DNA from 3 places in the Psychrobacillus sp. Z16_25 genome. Region 1 is predicted to be linked to each of the others. Evidence: predicted binding sites of a transcription regulator. Region 1 holds the regulator's gene; each other region holds the start of a gene.
What was found. The regulator Rex, encoded in region 1, represses fermentation and respiration genes when NADH is low (regulators of the CRP and FNR family bind a similar motif). The targets are predictions, from matches to a motif close to TTGTGAAATATTTCACAA.
Positions count from the first base shown of each region.

Region 1 (7,987 bases):
AAGCATTGCACTACGTGCGTCTTCACTGAATTTGATTTCTTTCGCCATGTTCTATAGACCTCCTATATTTTCGATTTATTAGCCAATTACAGCAAGAATATCGCTTTCGCGTAAAATTAAATATTCATTTCCTTCATATTTTACTTCTGTCCCTGCGTATTTAGAGAAGATGATACGGTCTCCTTCTTTCACGTCTAACTCAACGCGATTACCGTTATCAAGTACTCGCCCAGAACCTACAGCAACTACTTTCCCCTCTGATGGTTTTTCTTTAGCAGAGTCTGGAAGTACGATGCCAGATGCTGTTTTTTCCTCAGCTTCGATTAATTCGATAATGATGCGATCACCTAATGGTCTTAACAAGTGAAACTACCTCCCTAAAATAGTAAAATAATTGATTTTATTAGCACTCACACCCTATGAGTGCTAACACACTTATTATAATAATGAAACCCAAAACATTTTGCAAGCATGAACCTTATCTATTTTTAAATTTTTTCTTTTATTTCTATTTTCTATTACAATAGAAGAAATGGTATTTCTATAGAGAGGATTATGTAATACATGAAACAAAGACAAACAGGCTTATATATACTGATTATCTACGTGCTTATGCAGCTTTCTGGAGCCATTTTTGCACCTCTTCTGTTCCTTTTGTTTAAAGGAATGGGGATGAAAAATGCAGAAATGTTGGCCTCAGGCTGGTGGATGTTTATCAGCTTTGCCTTAGCCACTATAATCACTTTGCTTATTATTCGAAAGGATAGACATTTTATACGCCCGCTAAAGGGACAAGCGGCAAATACTCCCACAGTGATTGGTTGGGGAATTATAGGTTTCTTTATGGTTTTTCTGGGCCAGACGCTTGCAGCAAACATTGAAATTAGACTTGGAATTGAACCAGGCTCTCAAAATACAGCAGACTTTATCACCTTGGCAACCGAGGTTCCACTGGTTATTTTTTCAATCGTAGTGTTTGCTCCCATCTTAGAAGAGCTCATTTTCCGCCGCCTTATATTTGGTGCATTATTGCCAAAGACGAATTTTTTTGTAGCCGCACTCGTCAGTTCATTAACCTTTGCGGTCATCCACCTAGAGTTTGTACACATACTAATATATGCTACGTCCGGGTTCATATTCGCCTTTCTTTATTACAAGACAAAACGAATCCTTACCTCTATTATCGCTCATATGCTCTTGAACGGATATGTAGTAGTGGTTAACATGAATTATGATAAAATCGTTCGCTTTTTAGAGAAATATGTAGAGATTCAGTAGAGAACAGTGTAAGCCTCGGAATACTAACCATTCCCTAATTAGAATAAAGCTAAACGAACAGCACTTACGGCTTATACGTCCGTAAGTGCTGTTATGTTTGGAATCACTTTTCCTATGTAAGAGCGATATTTGTTACTCAACATGTTCATTTCTTATTAAATAGATAAGCGTTTGAAGCTCTACAGAGAGGTCAATTGTATGTACACGTATTTCATCAGGAGTAGTTAGCCTGACGGGCGTAAAGTTCAAGATTCCCTTGATGCCTGACCCTACTAGCTCGTCTGCTACCCCCTGCGCCACACGACTCGGGATCGTGAAGATGACAAGTTCAATGTCAAACTCCTTTAGCTTTTCTAACATTACACTAGAATGGAACACTGGAATGTCACTAATTATGGTTCCTTCTACAGGTGCCTTTGTATCAAATGCCACGACAATCTTGGTGTTATGGTTCTTTTGAAAGTTATATTTTAAAAATGCGGTACCCAAGCTTCCAACACCGATGAGTGCAACATTTGCAGCCTCGTCCTGATCAAGTGTTTTGCGGAAGAATGCCAGAAGATTCGGAACATCATAACCATAACCTTTCTTCCCTAGAGCTCCAAAGTGAGAGAAGTCTCGTCTAATTGTTGCGGAATCTATTTTCATTGCTTCACTTAATTCCTGGGAGGATACTCGTTTATGTCCAGCGTTATGAAAGCTTTGTAAAAACCTATAATATAAAGGAAGCCTTTTCGTAGTCGCTTGAGGTATTTTTGGTACGTCAGGTTTCATGGTAACCCTCCACTTCTATATACAATTTTTTTCAATTCCCTATCTTTCATTGTAAGGCTAGAGCATTGCAACGACAAGTCCTATCTATTACACTAAGGATAGAATTGAGGTGCTAGAACGTGATTGTTTTACAAGTGAATCAACTAACAAAATCCTTTAACGGTGAAGATATATTAACGAATGTAAAGCTAGAGGTACAGGACCGTGACCGAGTAGCCTTAGTCGGAAGAAACGGTGCCGGGAAATCTACGCTACTTAAAATAATCGCTGGGGAGATGTCTTATGACTCAGGCGATATTATCATGCCTAAAAATATACGACTTGGATATCTAGAACAGCATGCAGGCCTCGAATCAAAGCTATCCATTTGGGAAGAAATGAAATCTATCTTCTCTCACTTAATTGATTCTGAAAAAGAGCTCCGTTCGCTCGAAGTACAAATGGCCGATCCTGTGGTATATGAAAATCCAGAAGCCTATGCACGAGTGGCAGCTGCCTATGATGAGCTTCAGCTTGCTTTCAATGAGGCTGGGGGCTATCGATATGAATCTGATATCCGTTCTATCTTACATGGCATGCAGTTCTATCCAGAGGATTATGACAAGCCTGTCCAAGCCCTATCCGGGGGACAAAAAACAAGGCTTGCATTAGCAAAGATGCTGCTCAGTAAACCAGATCTTTTAATACTAGATGAGCCGACGAACCATTTAGATATCCAAACACTTAGCTTTCTCGAGAACTATTTAAAGAATTATCAGGGAGCTATTTTGATCGTATCACATGATAGGTATTTCTTAGATCAAGTGGTGACACTTGTGTATGAGGTTTCTAGACATAACGTCACGCGCTACGTCGGAAATTATAGCAAGTATCTAGAGCAAAAGGCAAAAAATTATGAGCTAGATAAAAAGAAATTCGAAAAACAACAAGAAGAAAAAGCAAAGCTAGAGGAGTTTGTGGCTAAAAATCTTGCACGTGCCTCTACCACGAAGATGGCTCAGTCCCGCCGCAAGGTTTTGGAGAAAACAGACTGGATGGATGCTCCTGATGGAGACGAAAAATCTGCTTCCTTTGGTTTTACGATTGACCGCCCGAGCGGGAATGATGTGCTTCGCTTAGAAGGTGTGGCGGTGGGCTATACAAATAAAACCGTATCCTCCGACATCTCCTTTAGTGTGTATAAGCAGGATCGTATCGCATTAGTTGGCCCTAATGGTGTCGGCAAATCCACACTGTTAAAGACAATCATGAAGCAGCTGCCACTTGCTAACGGAAACATTCAATACGGTACAAATGTCCAATTTGGCTATTATGATCAGGAGCAAGCAGCTCTCACTGGCAATAAAACCGTTTTGAAGGAGCTTTGGGATGAATGGCCGCTTATGAATGAGAAAGAGGTGCGAACGGTACTTGGGCGCTTCCTATTCTCGGGTGATGATGTGTCAAAGACGGTGTCTACCTTATCAGGTGGAGAAAAGGCACGACTTGCCCTTGCTAAGCTGATGCTACTTAAAGCCAATACATTAGTGCTCGATGAGCCTACCAACCACCTTGACTTAGACAGTAAAGAGGTTTTAGAGAATGCTCTCCTTGACTTCCCTGGAACGATTGTCTTTGTATCTCACGACAGATACTTTATCAATCGAATTGCCACGAAGGTAATTGAACTATCCTCTGATGGTGCTGCCCTATATCTTGGTGATTACGATTATTACCTAGAGAAGAAGGAAGAACTAGAAGAGATAGCTATGGAAAATGCCGTGACAGAGAAGACCATCGTACCGAAGGTCAACACTTCTACCATTGACAAGGAAGCTAAAAAGAAGGAACGTCAGCTTCGTCGCCAAGTGGAGGAAATAGAAGACAAAATGCCACAGATTGATCAAGCAATTGTATTAATAGAAGAAAAGCTGTGCGATCCAGAAATATTCCAAAATCATGAAGCCGTACAAAAGCTGCAAACAGAGCTAGAACAATTAAAAGAAGAACAAGACAATCTTTCTAACAGCTGGCTGGAGCTTCAAGAACAATTAGAAGAAATCAGTGGATCCTAACCCCCATATTTGGGGGTTTTTCTTTTTAGCAAATTTATCCCGCATTAAGGGACAGTAAGACTCCTACTTCAAGATGGCAAAAGAAAGGAGACAGCTAAGTGGGAGATCAACTGGCCCTAAAAGCCCGATTGGTTCAACTAATGATTGGTGGGGGATGAAAGAAAACCCCCACCAATCAAAGTTTCACTTTATCTGTCGAAATGTGACCATAGATGTAGGTCAAGCACAATTTTGTTCCTTTTTTTCTCCACAAATTTATTCACACCCAAAATGCTGTTATATCAATCTATCAACAGCTTTATCCACATTGTCCACAGTTTATAAAGTTGTTTTTCCACATAATTGTGTGAAAAACAGACACAATATATAGATTCATCACAACTTACTAACATCTTATCCACAAATTGTGAATAAGTACGAATGTTCCCTATTGACAACTTTTCATTCTCATGGTAAAAATACCTCTTATTTTGTCGAATTAAATTATTAAAATATTATTATATTTCAATCAAATAACCATATAGATAATGGTAATATATTGGATAAGTACATTTTTTCCAATAAGGGGCTGTTATATGAAAACAAAGACGATGTTCGGTATTACTATGTTTGCTCTCACTATTTTTCTATATGGCTGCAAAGAGGAAGTCGTTGCAGATTCAAACGAGGAGTTAAATTTAGAACCTGTAGATGGAATTGTCATAGCGCCAGGGATTCCTACAGAAGAACAATGGGTGTTAGATAAACTACTAGAAAAATTCCCTGGTGCCACTCTATATGACTACATCATGTTAGATATTGATCATGATCAAACCCTAGAAATAATCCCTTTCTTTAGTACCCCAGAAAATAACGTAAATATTGCATTATTTAAAGAAGGTTCATCGAAAGGTATTGCTATCGGTCAAGGATTGGACTTTGTAGAAGATTCTCTACAATATGAGGAGGACACGAATTTTTTCTTCATCACCTTACGTGATGAGAAAAAAAACCAAACAATTGATTATAAAATTACAATCGAGAACGATGACCAAATTAGTAGTACTAACTTTATCGTCGAAACCATTAACGAACGTGAAGAATAAATATATAATCCTTCTCTAATCATTGTTTGGGTCAAACTACAATAAAAAGGTCTGCACAAGGCAGACCTTCTTTTTATCTCCAGCTATTTAGTTCTAGTCCCGGGCGACCGTTCATAGCAAAGTCACCTATTTTGCCGGCAGCAAATTTGGAGCTTCCAGCCGCTGCTATCATCGCTGCATTGTCTGTGCACAGCTTGATAGGTGGTACGTAAAATGGAATTTGCTCCTTCGCGAATGCTTCCTCTAATGACTTCCGTAATCCGTTATTTGCTGCTACACCACCCGCTGCAATTACTTGTTTTACGTGGAACTCGCGTGCAGCTCTTACGGTTTTAGACGTTAGTACTTCAACTACGCTTTCTTGGAATCCAGCAGCTAGGTGGTTTGGATTAATTTCCTCTCCACGTTGCTCCGCATTGTGCTGATAATTAATGACGGCAGATTTCAAGCCACTAAAGCTAAAATCATAGGAGCCTTCTTCTAGCCAAGCTCTTGGAAATGGGACAGCTCCATCACTTTCATTTGCCAAACGGTCGATATGCGGACCTCCTGGATATGGAAGATTCAATACTCGAGCCACTTTATCATAGGCTTCACCAGCTGCATCATCTCTTGTTTCTCCAATTAATTCAAACTGGCCGTCTTCCTTCATTAACACAAGCTCTGTATGTCCGCCAGACACCACAAGTGCCAATAAAGGGAATTCCATAGGCTGTACGAGTACGTTTGCATATATATGACCAGCAATATGATGGACCCCGACAAGTGGCAGACCATTTGCAAAGGCGAAAGCTTTCGCTGCATTAATTCCTATTAAAAGTGCCCCTACTAGTCCCGGTCCCTCTGTTACTGCTACGGCATCCAAATCCTCTGGTGTCATATTTGCTTGCTTTAGCGCTTCCTCAATAACTAGTGTAATTTGCTCTACGTGGTGACGTGAAGCAATCTCAGGTACAACTCCGCCAAAGCGTTTATGACTCTCGATTTGTGAAGCCACAACGTTTGATAATATTTCGGAGCCATTTTTCACAATAGAAGCTGCTGTTTCATCACAGCTTGTTTCAATTCCTAGTATGATTTGATCTTTTTTCATGTAAATTCCACCCACATCACAAGAGCATCCTCCTGCGTATCTGTATAATAGTTTTTGCGTATTCCGCCGTCTTGAAAGCCAAGCTTGTAGTACAAATTTTTGGCAATATCATTGGACACTCTTACCTCTAGGGTCATTAATACAACCTCCTGCTCCTGTACAATTCGGAATGCCTCCCGCATGAGCCCTTCCCCAATCTTGTGCCCGCGCATTCGTTCAGAAACCGCTACATTCGTAATGTGGCTTTCATCTAACACAATCCACATACCGCAATAGCCTACAATTTCTTTTTCATCTGTCTCGGCAACAATATAATAGGAATAGAGATTCGTCGTCATTTCATGCTCAAAGGCCTCTCTTGTCCATGGGACAGTAAACGCTTCTTCCTCAATCTTCAGGACTTGATCAATATCCTCTAATGTCATTTTTCGATAAGTAATATTAGTTTCCATTGTTCTTCTGCTCTTTCATCCAATTGGCTTCTGCTTCCGTCACGCGGAGGTATTCTGGAACTATGGTATGTGTTTCTACTGGTTCACGCTTTTTAGCTAACTCTATTAATACTGCAGCACTAGGCAATGAAAATGCAGGATTTGCCTTCTGTACTCTTTCGCCTAGCTCCGTTTTTATTTGCTCCCAATGTAACTCTACGTCCATCCCTACGAATAAAACCTGTTCATCCATTTCCTTTAGCAATGAAAGTAAATCAGTCATCGCCATATGGGATTCCTTCACCTGTTCCCCATTCCTATATACTCCCGCAAACACATTGCCTCGACGAGCATCCATGATTGCACATACTACTCCTGGAAAATAAGGTGCGTTTCCAGCAAGCACCTCTAAGCTGGATACTTGCACAATCGGCTTATTTAATGTCCATGCAAGCGTTTTTCCAATCGTGACACCAATGCGCACACCTGTATAAGAGCCAGGTCCATGTGAGACAGCGATTGCATCTAGCTCCTTCGGCTGAATTCCTGCCTTTGCCATCAGCTCCTCTATTGCCGGCATTGTTCCAATCGAATGTGTTACCTTCATAGAGGATTTATATTCTGCAAGCACTTGTTCATCCTTCACGATAGCAACCGCTAATGGTGTATTAGATGTATCAATTCCTAACCATATCATTCAAAAAGCCCCTTACATAATTGTTCGTATCGTTTTCCGATTGGTTCAAATATAAAATGACGCTTGTCGCCCTCCAGACGAAGAATCTGAATAGCCAATCTTTCCGGTGGTAGATCCTCTTGGATTAAATGCGCCCATTCCACAATACTTACCGCATCTCCGTAAAATAGCTCGTCCCATCCTAAATCCTCGTCACTATCAGCCAAGCGATACACATCCAAGTGATTCAAGGGATATTTTCCCTCATATTGCTTTAATATTGTAAACGTAGGACTATTTACAGTTCGAGTAATGCCTAGTCCCTTTGCAATACTTTTCGTAAATGTCGTCTTTCCTGCTCCAAGATCCCCTTCAAGCGTCAGCACATCAGCTGGCTGAAGGAAATCTGCAAGCTTTTGCCCTAGCTCGATTGTTTCCTGTTCTGACTCCACTATTCGTTCATACATATCAACCGTTAACCTTCCAATCCAAACGCTATTTTCTTCTATTATAATGAAAACAAGCTGGGAATGTAACTTTTGTGGTTTAATTTCACTAATACTAGTTGATATTAATTGAAATTCCTCGTAATTATG
Region 1 is NZ_JBXEOV010000020.1:1,629-9,615, forward strand. Features, by position in the region: gene groL (chaperonin GroEL) at 1-48, opposite strand, end outside; gene groES (co-chaperone GroES) at 79-363, opposite strand; gene AC1VU3_RS15350 (CPBP family intramembrane glutamic endopeptidase) at 565-1,278, shown strand; gene AC1VU3_RS15355 (redox-sensing transcriptional repressor Rex) at 1,411-2,052, opposite strand; gene AC1VU3_RS15360 (ABC-F family ATP-binding cassette domain-containing protein) at 2,172-4,106, shown strand; gene AC1VU3_RS15365 (hypothetical protein) at 4,682-5,191, shown strand; gene tsaD (tRNA (adenosine(37)-N6)-threonylcarbamoyltransferase complex transferase subunit TsaD) at 5,265-6,284, opposite strand; gene rimI (ribosomal protein S18-alanine N-acetyltransferase) at 6,281-6,736, opposite strand; gene tsaB (tRNA (adenosine(37)-N6)-threonylcarbamoyltransferase complex dimerization subunit type 1 TsaB) at 6,726-7,412, opposite strand; gene tsaE (tRNA (adenosine(37)-N6)-threonylcarbamoyltransferase complex ATPase subunit type 1 TsaE) at 7,409-7,858, opposite strand.

Region 2 (7,987 bases), on a different contig from region 1:
TAACACGTAGCTCTTGCTCCAAGTCAAAACGCAGCATTTCTAAAATATCTTTTAAGGCGATGTCTAATGCCACACTTGCAGACTGATTTGCAAATAAAGAAGGATTATAGGCTTCACGGAAAAACTCGTTAAACCGATAGAATACTCGTTGATGTAAATAGTAAATCAGTGATTCCAGCTCATCTATTGCAGCTTTCGTTATGTTAGTTGCATTTATTTTTTCATAGCGCCCAACAATTTGGTGCTCCTGCTGCTTCAGCTCCACTAAACGCTCCGACTTTCTAGCAAGGTTGCGCTCCGTTTGTTCAATTAGCGAATGCAGTTTCTCCTTCTGTCTCGTCGCTTCCTCATCTAAAGCAGTGACTGCTATTTGCTTTAAATCCTTCTCGAGGAACTGCTCGAAAGCAGACTCAAACTGTTTCATACCTTCGTGAAGAGGCTTGCCATCCACTTTTTCCTTTAGTGCCTCTAAGCTGGATACTCCGTAGACACGTGGGAAACGTATACCAAATCGTTGAAGCTCATCCTTCACGTACTGCTTCACAAGCTCCGCTTCTTCTTCATTAGACGCAAGATCAATCGCATTGACAATGAAGAACATCTTATCTAACTCAAAGGCGTCCTTCACACGACCGAGCTGAATTAAAAACTCACGATCCGCCTTTGCGAAGGCATGATTATAATACGTAACAAATAAAATCGCATCCGCATTTCGAATATAGTCAAACGCAACCCCAGTATGACGCGCGTTGATGGAGTCAGCCCCTGGTGTGTCTACTAATGTAACCCCTAGTCTTGTGAGCTCACAATCATAGTAAAAGTCAATATTATCGACAAAGCAGCTCTTTGATTCCTCTGCCACATAGCGGCGGAAGTCGTCACCATCAACCCGTAAAATCTCCCCGAGCTTGTCCTTCACATTCTCAAAGCCCTTATAATAAGCGGCAATAAAGGATTTGTGTACTTCTTGATGAGCTGTTCCTTCTAATATAGATGGTGCTTTCGTATAAGCCTCCTCTAGAGAAGAAACCTGTATGCCAAGCTGCTGATACGCAAACTGCACATCCGTTAGCAACTGAGATGCTGTTTTTAATGTAACGTCTGCAGTATTATGAGCATGCTCCGTTGAAACCGGATGTATTTTATTGATAGCTGCTGTGGTCGGATTTGGTGAGACAGGAAGCACATTTGCCCCCATCAGCGCATTCGAAAAACTGGACTTCCCGGCACTAAACGCACCAAACAAGGCAATGGTAAACTGCTGCTTTTGTACCCTTAAAGCCTTACGAGTTATGACTGCAGCCGCTTCCTTGAACTCCGGCAGCTCTGATAATATTTCACTGATTCGGTTAGCACGTTCAACAATTTGGTCAACTGGCAATACGTCCTGCTGTTCTTCCACTATTTCCTCTTGTTGCTGAACAGCAGTCTCTTCTTTCTGCTCCTGCTCTGCTGGATCGTATGCACGGATTGATTTCTCAAAGCGATCCTTTTCCTCCTGCCACCTAGCCATTAAGGAATCCCTGTCCTTACGAAGCTGGATAGATGGTGCAGTTAGCAGCTTTTCAAAAGAGTCGTGCTGATCGGCAATCTTCTGGATACGTAGGATCGCCTCTTGTTTTTGCTGCAGCTTGGAAAGCTTGGAGGAGGTGTTAGCTGTCCCCGCCTCTGCTTCCTTGACATGAGACGCACCCTTTTCCTTCCAAGCATCTGCTTCTTTAATAAAGAATCGGCTCACTGCCTCCGTTACACGGTTCGCATAGTTCAGGATAGCATCCCCTGTCACGCTTGCTCCCTCGTGAAGAGTATTTTGAATAATATCTGCTGAAATTTCGAGCGGAAGCTCCTCTATCTCTCTCATGTATTCATCCTTCGAGACACCTGCATCCTTTAGCATCGCTTTCATTAGCGCTTTCAGATGAGTCGTAATATTTGTATTTACAATTTTCGCAAGCTGGCTTCTAGCATCCTCTAGTCGCTTCTCTCTCTCCAGCTCTGTCTTCTTTTTACTTCCTAAGAAGCCGACCTTAAAGGAGTCCTGCTTACTTTCTGCGTAAAGTCTTAATTGTTCCCGCATTTCATAAGGCATGATGCCAGCGTTTTGTAGTAACTGCTTACGTTTCGCTTCAAATTCCTTTTTCCAAGCATCCTCATCCTGCAATGCCTCTTGCTTTAACGAAATCGCAAGCTGCTCCAGTATTTCCTCCCGATTCTCCCATTCGTCCTGGCTAAGAATCTCCTCGACCTCTAATAACGAAGAAGTCTGTTCTTCTTGTAAAAACCTCTTATGCTCGTCTATCAGTTTTTGAAGCGTTGCCTCTGAGGATAATAAAAACAGCTCTTCCTTCTGCTCAATAGACTTTCGAACAATCTCTTGTACCGAAGGAAAATCATTATGAGACAGCGTTGGATTCTTTAAAGAAGTGAAGAAAATCCCCTTCGGATAAACCGACCAAGCCGCAAAGGAATCGGCCACGGACTGTTGAAAGCTTTCAAAGGACAGCTCCTCTTCCCGATGCTTGTCAATCTGATTGACAATTAAATAGATATTTTCATTATAATGAAGCAATTCCTTTGTAAATTGAAAGTTCAACTCTGATTGCACATGGTTATAATCCATTACATAAAACACGATGTCCGCTAGATGTAGTGCAGATTCTGTGGAAACACGGTGCGCATCATCGGTGGAATCAACACCAGGCGTATCCATCACGGAAATGCCCTCCGGTAAAGCAGAATCCTTGTAGCCAATCTCAATTTGAGAAACCTGACTGCCATCCTTGGAGTATTTCTTCACCATTTGTATATCATATTCCCCTGAAAACCTCACAGGTGGCTGATCAATAAAGTGCACAATTGCATAGTTTTCTTCTGCTTTTTTAACGTTCACTATGTTCGCAGAGGTTGGTATAGGGCTTGTCGGTAAAAGCTGCTCATCCACCAAAGCGTTGATCATACTGGATTTACCTGCTGAAAAGTGTCCTGCAAAGCCTATCGTAAATGTCTGTTTCTCCAATTTATCTGCAAAGAGCTTTGCCTTCGCATAGCGCTCTTCATCGTTATGTAATTTAAAAATTGTTGCGAGTAATGCATTTTTGGTTTTGATTGACTGTAACTGCTCTAAATCATTCATGTACGTAATTATTCCCCTTTTATAAATCTTCACAATCTATGTCTATCATATCAGAAATTTCAACAAAATATGACTTAATTTATCCGAGAAATAAAGTCTTCAAGAGAGGTTCTCTATAACGATTTGTTTAAAAAATAGCTATATTCACATAACTTTTTTCGTTCTCTATGGTACAGTAAATAGGGAGGTGAATATGATGAAGAAGATTTTCTTGTTTTTATTATTAGTAGGTATATTAATGGGCTGCAATGATCAAAAGGCAGCCGAAGGAGAATTCCTCATTGGGAACTTTGGATTCGAGCCACAATCAAATGAAAGTTATCAACTAGTTGCTCCAATAGAGTGGACTGGAGAATCAGCAGTAACCATTCAATCAATCGAATTGATAAAAGATAACGATATGCCTATTACATATGAAGAAGACGGAATGGAGTATGAATTTTTTGGTGCAGCTCCTTTAAAGGAAAGCGGTATTTATGGCGGCAAAGAAAACATCGGAGATATACAAAGCCTAGGTGACTTTGAACTCACCGGCGAAGGGAAAATAGTTTGGAAGCTTAAGTTGGGGAATGTTGTAGAAGATGACTCTCGAAGAGTAAAAATGACCTACGCGATGGATGGAGAAGAACACCAGCAAATCGTGAAGTGGCCAACGCTTGAACAACTATCTACTAATTAATTATGAAAGCTGGGGGTTCTCCAGCTTTTTTCATTTATAGTGAAAAAAAGATCTTATTGCAAGATCGAACGGATTTATTGGAAGCTTCGAAGCTGTGCTCCCTGGTATCGGAAAGACCTCTAGCGTAATCGTGGAAATCACTCCATTTATCGTAAAGATTTCGTCCTTAATCGCCGACTTCTTAGCCGCGACTTCTTGTATCGCAAAGACCTCGCTCTTAATCGCAAAGATCTCTGCCGTAATCGTGGAGATTCCTCCATTATCGCAAAGACTTCGACCATAATCGCTGACTTCTTAGCTATGGCTTCTTGTATCGTAAAGATCTCGCTCTTAATCGTAAAGATCTCTGCCGTAATCGTGGAGATCACTCCATTTATCGTCAAGACTTCAACCTTAATCGCTGACTTCTTAGTTGCGGCTTCTTGTATCGTAAAGATCTCGCTCTTAATCGTAGAGCTCTCTAACGTAATCGTGGAGATCACTTCATTTATCGTAAAGACTTCGAACATGAACGATGACTTATTAGCAGCGGCTCCCTGAACCGCAAGATTTTTTCCATAATCGCAAGATACTATGGCTTAATCGCAAGATCCCCTGCCTTAACTGCAAAATAGAACAGGTTTATCGCAAGATTCGAAGCTCAGCTCGCTGCCCTCGCAAGATATTTTCCGTAATCGCAAGATACATAGGCTTAATCAAGATCCCACCTATTCTCACCAATAAAAAAAGAATGGCAAGGTAATAAACCCTTCCATTCTTTATTTTGGCTGTGGTGTGATTGATTTAAGAATATATTTTGTCGTAAGTCCGTAGATGATAACTGTTGCTGTGATAGGGATTAGAATCATCCTGTATCTCTCCTTTAATGATGTTGAAACTCATTCTCATTTAAATAATAACACAGCTTTAATATTTTTACTAGAGCCCCTATTCTTTTTACCTATGAATTGTGCTAACATTAAGACATACTTACTACATGGAGATTTATTATGACTACAACTAAGCAAATTCAAACTCTTTTAAACGGGACTATTTCCTCTCTACGGTCAGTAATTCCTATATCTATGGATTTCCAGTCCCCTTCTTCTTCGCAGCAGCCATTTGAGCAAAGTGAAATGGGTGTGTTAATTGGAATTATTGGGGATATGAAAGGTCGTATCATCATTGATTCAACCGGTGCCACTTTCTCTTCTATAAGTCAGCACATGTTTGGGATGCCATTAGAGGGGGAAATGCTCGAATCCTTTACAGGAGAGCTAGGGAACATGATAGCCGGAAACCTTTGCACGGTAGTTTCCAGTGATCAGCTGGAGATTGATATTACTCCCCCGACCGTTTTAGTAGGGAACACAAAATTCTATGGATTTCAGCGTGCCATAATGCTTCCCGTACAACTCTTGAATATAGGCAAGATCACGATTATTTTAACGGTTGATGATATTTAATACATACGAAAGCTGCGGTCATTAGGACTGCAGCTTTTTACTTTTTGACAATCTTTTATTCTCTCGAGCAGGAAATAGAAGGTAAAACTCTCTAGCTTTTCTAAGTTTCACAGTATCTTCACATTATCCGCTATAAGTGTGATAAAAATCACATCTTCTTTTTTCCAATCTCCTTATGATTGACCTATAGTGAAAAAAAGTTACGGAGGTGGTAACAAATGTCAAAAAAGAAGACAAAGGAACCTGAGTTAAAAGGGACTTTAATCTCAGTTACATTTGTTGGCGTATTTATCTTAATTATTTGGTTCATGGCATTTTACTTATTTGTTGATCGATTTTAATTGGATGGAGGTACAAAGCAATGCATATTCACAAGTATGAAAAATGGTGGCTAACTTTTGGAGTTGGGTCACTTGTACTATTTTTAGTAATAGTGGGATTCAGTGCGTTTCATTACGGCTCGCATCCACCTAGTGCAAAGGTCTACGTGGATCCTGAGCGAGTAACTGAAATAGCACCTTTTAATAATCCAGGGGTACATAAGGTGGAAGGAAAGGATTGGGATTATGAAGTAGTTATTCATGCATCTGCCTTTTATTATAACCCACCTGAAATTGAACTTCCTGTAGGAGCAAAAGTGAAATTTATCGCGACAACCTCTGATGTCATCCATGGCTTCCAGGTTGCTGGTACGAATATCAATATGATGCTAGAGCCGGGATATATCTCTGAATACGTGACGACAGTGGATGAAGTTGGAGAGTATTTGATTTTATGTAATGAATATTGTGGCGTAGGACACACTTCTATGTCATCTATGCTAAAGGTGGTTGAGTAACATGGCAACGATAAAAGAAAAAGCAACAGGCTTTATAAAGGTTGACCGTCGTGATGGAAGACTGGCGATGGCTCATATACACGTGGCCTTCATCGCCTTATTGATAGGTGGGTTATGTGGACTCCTTCAAACATTAGTACGATCAGGACAATTTACATTACCATGGGGAATTGGCTATTATCAGCTTCTCACTGTCCATGGTGTATTATTGGGACTTATTCTTACAACTTATTTTATCTTTGGTTTTCAAATTGCAGCAGTCAGTCGCACAGCTGGTACGTTAACTGATAAGCAACGCCTTTTCGGCTGGATTGGCTTCTGGGTCATGACAATCGGAACTGTTGCAGCTTCCGTAATGGTTTTATTAAATGAAGCATCTGTACTTTATACATTCTACGCTCCCCTTCAAGCACACTGGATCTTCTATGTAGGGCTTGCATTGGTAGTAGTGGGCTCTTGGATTGGCGGAGCAGGCCTTATAATGAAATATAGAGAGTGGCGTAAGGCGAACCCTGGCGAACCGAGTCCTCTGCTTACTTTTATGGTAATTGTCAATTTAACTATGTGGATCATCTGCTCCCTTGGTGTTGCAGTAGAGGTTGTTTTCCAGCTGATCCCGTGGTCATTAGGCTGGGTTGATAAAGTAGATGTATTGCTTTCTCGTACGTTGTTCTGGTATTTTGGACATCCATTAGTGTACTTCTGGCTATTACCAGCCTACATGGTTTGGTATGTAATTATCCCCAAAATTATTGGTGGTAAGATTTACTCTGATTCATTAGCTAGATTATCCTTCATGCTGTTCTTGATATTCTCTATTCCAGTAGGGTTCCACCATCAGTTAACTGAGCCAGGTATCGATTCCTTCTGGAAGTACTTACAGGTTGTTTTAACAATGATGGTTGTTATCCCTTCCCTTCTTACTGCGTTCTCTATGTTTGCAACCTTCGAGCTTCGTGGACGAGAATTAGGTGGAAAAGGAATCTTTGGATGGTTTAAAAAGCTACCTTGGAAGGATGCTAGATTCGTAGTTCCGTTCATCGGAATGGCGGCATTTATACCTGCAGGCGCTGGCGGTATCGTCAATGCATCCAACCAGATGAATCAAGTTGTCCATAATACCATTTGGGTAACTGGACACTTCCATTTGACTCTTGCAACAACTGTAGTACTCACATTCTTTGGTGCTGCTTATTGGTTGATCCCTCACCTAACAGGTAGAGTGTTAACGAAGAAAATTAACCGACTTGCCATCATTCAAGGTATTGTCTGGGCAGTTGGGATGAGTATAATGTCGGGAGCAATGCATATTGCCGGATTATTAGGTGCTCCAAGACGCTCTGATTATTCTACTTATGGCGGCTCACCTCAAGCGAGCGAATGGATTCCTTACCAGATTGCACAAGCAGTCGGTGGAACGATTCTCTTTATCGGGATTATCTTGATTATCTATATCGTTGTTCAGTTGGTATGGTTTGCTCCAAAAGGTGAAACAGAGTTCCCTGTTGGAGAAGTATCCGAGAATGCAGAAAAAACTCCGATGGCTCTAGAGAACTGGAAGATTTGGTTAACGATTACTGTTCTCTTGATATTGTTCGCTTACACTGTTCCGATCATTGATATGATTCAAAATGCACCACCAGGATCGAAAGGCTACAAGCTTTGGTAAAAGTATTTTAATAGAGTTTACGGCGTGTTCCTCATAGGTTCTCGCCGTTTTTTCATTTATAGATGATTTGACTAAAATGTCCAATCCTGTAGGGTTTGAGGTCCCCCCTACTTCCTCAACTGTAAAATTCCTTCTTACTTATATTTCTTAACTTTCATTTCCCTGTCAGTTTCTAACTAAAAAATCATTAACCTACGGCTACTGCTTTTGTATAACATACAGT
Region 2 is NZ_JBXEOV010000001.1:456,885-464,871, reverse strand. Features, by position in the region: gene AC1VU3_RS02335 (dynamin family protein) at 1-3,133, opposite strand, end outside; gene AC1VU3_RS02330 (hypothetical protein) at 3,330-3,812, shown strand; gene AC1VU3_RS02325 (hypothetical protein) at 4,008-4,352, shown strand; gene AC1VU3_RS02320 (chemotaxis protein CheX) at 4,802-5,257, shown strand; gene AC1VU3_RS02315 (cytochrome c oxidase subunit 2A) at 5,476-5,598, shown strand; gene AC1VU3_RS02310 (cupredoxin domain-containing protein) at 5,619-6,095, shown strand; gene AC1VU3_RS02305 (b(o/a)3-type cytochrome-c oxidase subunit 1) at 6,097-7,764, shown strand.
Region 2: AC1VU3_RS02315 (cytochrome c oxidase subunit 2A) is a predicted target of Rex. The motif match lies at 5,394-5,411, and genes of this name have one in related genera.

Region 3 (7,987 bases), on a different contig from region 1:
CCTTTTACAGTTTCTTTTACAGGAACATATGAACCTTTTTGACCTGTGAATTGCTCAGCAACATGGAAGTTTTGAGATAGATAGAACTGAATACGACGAGCACGGTTAACCGTTAACTTGTCTTCGTCTCCTAACTCATCCATACCTAAGATTGCAATGATATCTTGAAGCTCTCTATAACGTTGTAATGTATATTGTACTTGAGTAGCTACTTCATAATGCTCTTTACCTACAACCTCAGGTGAAAGGGCACGAGAAGTTGATGCTAATGGATCCACTGCAGGGTAGATACCCATCTCAGAAAGCTTACGCTCAAGGTTCGTTGTTGCATCTAAGTGAGCGAAAGTTGTTGCTGGAGCTGGATCCGTATAGTCATCGGCAGGTACGTAAATCGCTTGGATCGAAGTTACAGAACCAGTACTTGTAGAAGTAATACGCTCTTGTAATTGACCCATTTCCGTTGCAAGTGTTGGTTGGTAACCTACTGCTGATGGCATACGACCTAAAAGGGCTGATACCTCAGAACCTGCTTGTGTAAAACGGAAGATATTATCGATGAAAAGAAGTACGTCTGCACCTTGCTCATCACGGAAGTATTCAGCCATTGTAAGACCAGTTAATGCTACACGCATACGTGCACCAGGTGGCTCGTTCATTTGTCCGAATACCATTGCTGTTTTCTTAATAACGCCAGAATCGCTCATCTCATGGTATAAGTCGTTTCCTTCACGTGTACGCTCTCCTACACCAGCGAATACGGAAATACCGCCGTGTTCTTGAGCGATGTTATTAATAAGCTCTTGAATAAGAACTGTTTTCCCTACTCCGGCACCACCGAAGAGACCGATTTTACCACCTTTGATATATGGTGCTAAAAGGTCAACTACTTTAATACCTGTTTCAAGAATTTCAACCTCAGTTGAAAGATTTTCAAATGTAGGAGCTTGTCTGTGAATTGGATCACGACGCTCTTCTGTTGGAATTTCTTCTCCTAAGTCAATAATTTCTCCTAGTACGTTGAATACACGTCCAAGTGTCACATTACCAACTGGAACAGAAATAGCCGCACCAGTATCTGTAACTTCTGCACCACGTTGAAGTCCATCAGTTGATGACATTGCGATTGTACGAACAGAGTCATCTCCTAAATGTAAAGCTACTTCTAATGTTAATGTAGTAGAAGCTTCATTTGGACGTTCGATTGCTACAGTTAGTGCATTATAGATGTCTGGTAAGTGGCCGTTGTCAAACTTAACGTCAACAACTGGACCCATTACTTGTAGTACTTGTCCTTTGTTCACTACTGTTCCCTCCTGTCTTACTTACTATCCTTACTATTCTAGAGCCGCTGCACCGCCGACGATTTCCGTAATTTCTTGCGTAATCGCTGCTTGGCGAGCACGGTTATATACTAATGTTAGGTTGCTGATTAATTCGCTTGCATTGTCTGTCGCACTCTTCATGGCAGACATACGAGCAGCATGTTCACTTGCTTTTCCATCGAGTAATGCACCAAAAATTAGGCTTTCCGCATATTGCGGAAGTAATACTTCTAGAATTTCATCTGCAGATGGCTCAAATTCATAAGAAGCAGTTGTACCCGTTTCTACTGCAATATCCGAAAGTGGGAGTACTTTTTTCTCTGTAACCTCGTGAGAAATAGCACTTACAAAGTGGTTGTAGTACATATAAAGTTCGTCATATGTTCCATCCGTGAACATACCAACAGCTTTTCGCGCTATTTCTTTAATATCGGAGAAAGCTGGTTGGTCTGGTAACCCTACTATTGATCCGATTACATTCGAACCACGTTTAACGAAGAAATCATTCCCCATACGACCGATTGCAAAGATTACATACTCCTCCTTAGAAGCGTGTCTTTGTGCAATTGCATTGGAAACAGTACGTATAATGTTACTGTTGTATGCACCTGCTAATCCACGATCTGCAGTAATGACTAGGTATGCCGTCTTTTTCACAGGACGAGATGTTAGCATTGGATGACTAGCATCATGTGTACCGTTCGCAATAGATGCTACTACTTCTTGTATTTTCCCCATGTAAGGAACATATGACTTCGCATTTTCCTCTGCACGGTTCAATTTGGAAGCAGAAACCATTTGCATGGCTTTCGTAATTTGGCTTGTTTTCTTAGTAGACGTAATTCTTCCTTTTATGTCGCGTAATGATGCCACTGGTATTTCACCACCTTATCGTTTTTTTTCATTCAGATCTAAGAATTATTCAGATTTAGCGAAAGTCTTTTTAAATGCAGTGATTGCATTGTTTAAGTCTTCTTCTGAAGGAAGATCTTTAGTCGTACGAATATGATCTAAAACGTTAGTGTGGTTTGAATCTAACCAGCTGTATAGCTCTGCTTCAAAACGAGAAATATCTTTTACAGGAATATCATCTAAATGTCCGCGTGTTAGAGCGTATAAAATAACAACTTGTTTTTCCACTTTGATTGGATTGTTCAAGTCTTGTTTTAGTACTTCTACTGTGCGCACACCACGGTTAAGTTTTGATTGAGTAGCTGCGTCAAGATCTGATCCAAATTGAGAGAACGCTTCAAGTTCACGGTATGCAGCTAAGTCTAGACGTAGTGTACCCGCAACTTTTTTCATTGCCTTAATTTGTGCTGAACCACCAACACGAGATACAGATAAACCAGGATTGATTGCTGGACGTACACCCGAGAAGAATAGATCAGATTGTAAGAAGATTTGACCATCTGTGATAGAAATAACGTTTGTTGGAATATAAGCAGAGATATCTCCAGCTTGTGTTTCAACGAACGGTAAAGCAGTAATTGATCCCGAACCTAATGTTTCGTTCAATTTCGCTGCACGCTCAAGTAAGCGGCTGTGTAAGTAGAATACATCCCCTGGATATGCTTCACGACCTGGAGGACGACGAAGAAGTAATGAAAGCTCACGGTAAGCAGCTGCTTGTTTTGTTAAGTCATCATATACTACTAATACGTGTTTACCTTCGAACATGAACTCTTCCGCCATCGTTACACCAGCATAAGGAGCTAGGTAAAGTAATGGAGCTGGAGCTGATGCAGAAGCTGTAACTACGATTGTATATTCTAAAGCACCTTTTTTACGTAGTGTTTCTACTACGTTACGTACTGTTGATTCTTTTTGACCAATAGCAACATAGATACAGATCATATCTTGGTCTGCTTGGTTAAGAATTGTATCAATTGCTACAGATGTTTTACCTGTTTGACGGTCACCAATGATTAACTCACGTTGTCCACGTCCAATTGGTACAAGAGCGTCGATCGCTTTAATCCCAGTTTGAAGTGGCTCATGTACAGATTTACGTGCCATAACTCCTTGTGCTGGGCTTTCGATAGGACGAGTCTTAGTTGCTGCAATAGGACCTTGTCCGTCAACTGGTTGGCCAAGTGGATTGACAACGCGTCCAATCAATTCTTTTCCAACAGGTACTTGCATAATACGGCCAGTTCGACGTACTTCATCGCCTTCTTTGATGTCCGTGTATGGTCCAAGGATAACGATACCAACGTTGTTCGCTTCCAAGTTTTGTGCCATACCAAGTACACCAGTAGAGAATTCTAATAATTCTCCAGCCATGACGTTGTCGAGGCCATGAGCACGAGCGATACCGTCCCCAATAGTGATTACCGTACCAACTTCGCTTACTTTCATCTCAGATTCATAGTTCTCAATCTGCTGTTTAATCAAGACACTGATTTCTTCAGCTTTGATGCTCATGTATGTCACCTCTCATAATTCATAATATTAACCGATTAAATTACGTTTTAAGCGCTCAAGCTTTGTGCTCAATGTGCTGTCGTAAATTCGGTTTCCGATTTGAACACGCATTCCACCGATTAGAGATGGATCTACGATGTTGTGTATACGTAAGGATTGTTTTCCTACATTTTTAGCAAATGAAGCCGATACGCTTGCGCGTTCTTCTTCTGTCAATGCACGAGTTGTATAAACTTTTGCATCTGCTACACCTTGTGCATCATTAGAAAGTTCCATAAACTCAGCGATGATATTTGAAACCTCATCCAATCTTTTTTTATCTAATAACACTAGAAGTGTATTGATTACCATTGGATGTGCCTTTACGAAAACTTCACGAATTAGAGCTTTTTTCTTGTCTAAAGAAAGCTTTGGGGATGTGAAAATATCTTTCAAATCCTTGCTACCATTCCAGACAATGTTTAGCTCACGTAAGTCGTTTTCCACTGCAGGCAATTCATTTTTTTGTTGAGCAAGCTCAAACAATGCGATGGCATAACGTTTTGCTACAGTTGAATTACTCACTTAACTTCGCCTGCCTTCGCAATCGTAGCATGAATTAAAGCACGATTATCTTCTTCCGATACTTCTTTCTCCAGAACTTTCGCTGCTGCAAGTACAGAAAGTGAAACGACTTCTTCTCGTACCGCTGCAATCGCTCTTTCTTTTTCTGTATCGATTTCACGAATAGCAGATTCTTTCAAACGCGCAGCTTCCGCACGAGCAGTAGAAATAATTTCTTCTCGAGATGCTTCGCCTTGCTTCTTTGCATTTTCTACAATCGCCAATGCTTCTGTACGTGCTTCTTTTAATAAGTCACGTTGTTCTTCAAGTAAACGCTGTGATTCTTGACGGCTAGTTTCTGCAGCCTCGATTTCACTTGCGATTAATTCTTCACGTTGAGTCATAATTCCCATAAGTGGACCCCATGCCACTTTTTTCAGAAGAATCATAAGTAGGGTGAAGAAGAATAATGTAGCTAGGATGTCCCATACGTTTAAACCATTATGTGAACTTCCAGCTTGAAGTACGAGGTATTCAAAAGACACGATTGTTTCACTCCTTTCAAACGCTAATAAGAGATCTTTCTTCTATAAAGGTAAACTTTGAAGTTTATTTTCTATTTCAAATAGGTATTCATAAAGAGAATGGCGGATAATAGTTTCCGCCATTATAGACTTTGCTTATTGATTATGAGTTTAATGTAATGAACGCGATAACTACTGCGATAATCGGCACGGCTTCAACTAACGCTACCCCGATGAACATTACTGTTTGAAGAGCTCCACGAGCTTCTGGTTGACGAGCGATACCTTCTACTGTTTTAGAAACGATAAGACCGTTCCCGATACCTGCACCAAGTGCACCTAAACCAACTGCGATAGCTGCTGCTAAAAGACCAATTGAACCTACCATTGTTTAATTTCCTCCTTGGAATGTTGTTTTATTTTTTTCTGCCTAGTTTCCTAAACAGTTATATTAATGGTCTGACGACACTTTATGTGACATATAAACCATTGTTAACATAACGAAAATGAACGCTTGGATTCCACCAACGAAGATGGAGAAACCTTGCCAAGCCATTGCTGGAATAATAGCTCCTACGAAGCCCATAATTCCTGATGTTGCTAATCCTGCAAGTAGTCCTAAAAGAACTTCCCCTGCATAGATGTTTCCGTAAAGACGTAAACCGAGTGTCAACGTATTTGCGAATTCTTCGATAATTTTTAACGGAAATAGAAATGGGAGTGGTTGGAAATAATCTTTACCATACCCCTTGAAGCCTTTCATCTGAATACCGTAGTAATGTGTTAAAACGATAATCATCACAGCGAGCGTCATGGTGACTGTTGGATCTGCTGTTGGTGATTTCCACCAAAGGTCTCCGTTATAAGTGATTGAAAACGGTAGTCCTAATAAGTTCGCTACTGCGATAAACATAAGTAATGTAATCCCAAGAACATGGAATCTTCCACCTGTTTTCCAATCGAAGTTACTTTTGATAATCCCTTTCACGAAGTCCATAATCCACTCCATGAAGTTTTGCATACCAGTCGGTTTAAGCTTTAGGTTTCTTGTTGCAAAAAATGCAATTAAGAAAACGATAAGAGATGTAACAAATAACATTAAGATATTTGACCAGTTACCTGTCATGCCCCAAAGCACAAATTCTGGATTTGTGTGTCCCACGATTCTTTCACCTCTCTTTCAAATACTCATGGCTGATTTCTTGCATGAAACATTAACCGTTCTACTAAGAGTAGAACATAGGGAATCATTAATCCAATTACCGTGCTAATCAGGTGGATTTTTTCTGGGAAGGTGATGGCTAGTGCCACCGCAGCTACCCCCGATGCAAAACGAAGGGATGTCCCTAGTTTAGCACGTCCTTTACCACTTTCTATCACACGATCGAATTTCTCCATTCTACGGACTAGGATCCAAAAATTATACAGACCAAATATAGAACCAATTGCTAATCCTGCAAAAACAGTAGGATAAGGGGTGAATGCCCAGCCTAACACACATGCCGAGAGCAAAAAATATATGTACTTTTTCTGCCTCGCAAAGATACGTTGCATTTCTAACATTGATCTTTAGTCTCCTGAATCATATTTTCGAATGGTAGTAATGAGTGCTAGTATACCAATCGCAAGACCGGCTAATAGACAAATTACTAAAAAAACTGGAGCAGTGCTATATGTACGGTCTATCCACATTCCTGCAAATATCCCTAACAATATAGAACCAACAAGCTGTGAGAGAATCGCCGAATATATTGCTATCCCTTGTAACGGACGTCTAAAATGACGCATAAAAGTGCCCTCACCTTTTTTCCTTAATAAGTAAAAACTGTGAGTCTAGTAGAAAGTTGATACATCAAGTGTTTCAAGCATGAAACCCCTATCATGATTATCCTTTGTAAGCATACAATAGGGGCTTTTTGATGTCAATTGTTACAAGTGAAAAACTTCACTCAAAGAACTTTTTTGACATTTTATCGACAAATTTAAATTTTCATTTCATTCGTTCATTAAATATTTTTTCAAAAACTCAACGATTCTTTCGGAAGCTTTACCATCTCCATAAGGATTGCTAGCTTTGGACATTTTTTCATAAGCTTCTTTATTAGAAAGCAATTCGTTCGCCAATTGGAAGATTGTCTCTTCTTCTACTCCAGCTAGTTTTAGCGTCCCAGCGTCAATTCCTTCAGGTCTCTCAGTTGTATCTCTTAATACGAGAACCGGCTTTCCTAGAGATGGTGCCTCTTCCTGCACTCCTCCTGAATCAGTTAGTATAATGTGGGAACGGGCTGCAAAGTTATGAAAGTCTAGCACTTCTAAAGGCTCAATGAGGTGAACTCTGTCGTTTTCTCCTAGGATATCATTTGCAATCTCTCTAACAGCCGGATTCATATGAACTGGATATACGACCTGTACGTCATCATGTAGTGCTAGCAAACGGTTAATCGCTCGGAACATATTACGCATTGGATCGCCGATATTTTCTCTACGGTGCGCAGTTAGAAGAATCATTCTGCTATCGGACAGTTTTTCTAAGATTGGATGTGAATAATCTTCTCTTACAGTAGTTTTCAATGCATCAATTGCTGTGTTTCCTGTCACAACGATAGTATCTGCTTTTTTGTTCTCTGCGAGAAGGTTTTGCTTCGATTTTTCCGTAGGAGCAAAATGAACATCTGCCATAACTCCTGTCAGCTGACGATTCATCTCCTCTGGGAATGGAGAGTATTTATTCCAAGTTCTTAAGCCTGCTTCTACATGACCAATTGCAATTTGGTTATAAAAAGCAGCTAAACTTGCAACAAAGGTTGTGGAGGTATCTCCATGAACGAGCACAATATCCGGCTTTGCTTCCTTCATCACAGCATCTAAGCCTTCTAGAGCACGAGTTGTAATTTCAACAAGTGTTTGACGGCTTTTCATCATATTTAAATCATAATCCGGAGTTATTTGAAACGTTTCCAGAACTTGATCAAGCATTTCACGGTGCTGGGCGGTCACCGTTACAATTGATTGAATCTCTGGATGCTTTTGTAGTTCTAGAACAAGTGGAGCCATTTTAATGGCTTCCGGTCTTGTCCCAAAAATGGTCATTACTTTCCATTTTGTCATGTAAACTGCTCCTTTTTATTTGGTTCCGAATAAACGGTCTCCTGCATCTCCTAAACCAGGAAC
Region 3 is NZ_JBXEOV010000004.1:104,208-112,194, forward strand. Features, by position in the region: gene atpD (F0F1 ATP synthase subunit beta) at 1-1,301, opposite strand, end outside; gene atpG (ATP synthase F1 subunit gamma) at 1,335-2,195, opposite strand; gene atpA (F0F1 ATP synthase subunit alpha) at 2,241-3,749, opposite strand; gene AC1VU3_RS06330 (F0F1 ATP synthase subunit delta) at 3,777-4,313, opposite strand; gene atpF (F0F1 ATP synthase subunit B) at 4,310-4,837, opposite strand; gene atpE (F0F1 ATP synthase subunit C) at 4,980-5,204, opposite strand; gene atpB (F0F1 ATP synthase subunit A) at 5,268-5,978, opposite strand; gene AC1VU3_RS06350 (ATP synthase subunit I) at 6,005-6,379, opposite strand; gene AC1VU3_RS06355 (AtpZ/AtpI family protein) at 6,386-6,604, opposite strand; gene wecB (non-hydrolyzing UDP-N-acetylglucosamine 2-epimerase) at 6,812-7,924, opposite strand; gene upp (uracil phosphoribosyltransferase) at 7,940-7,987, opposite strand, start outside.
Region 3: AC1VU3_RS06355 (AtpZ/AtpI family protein) is a predicted target of Rex. The motif match lies at 6,750-6,767, and genes of this name have one in related genera.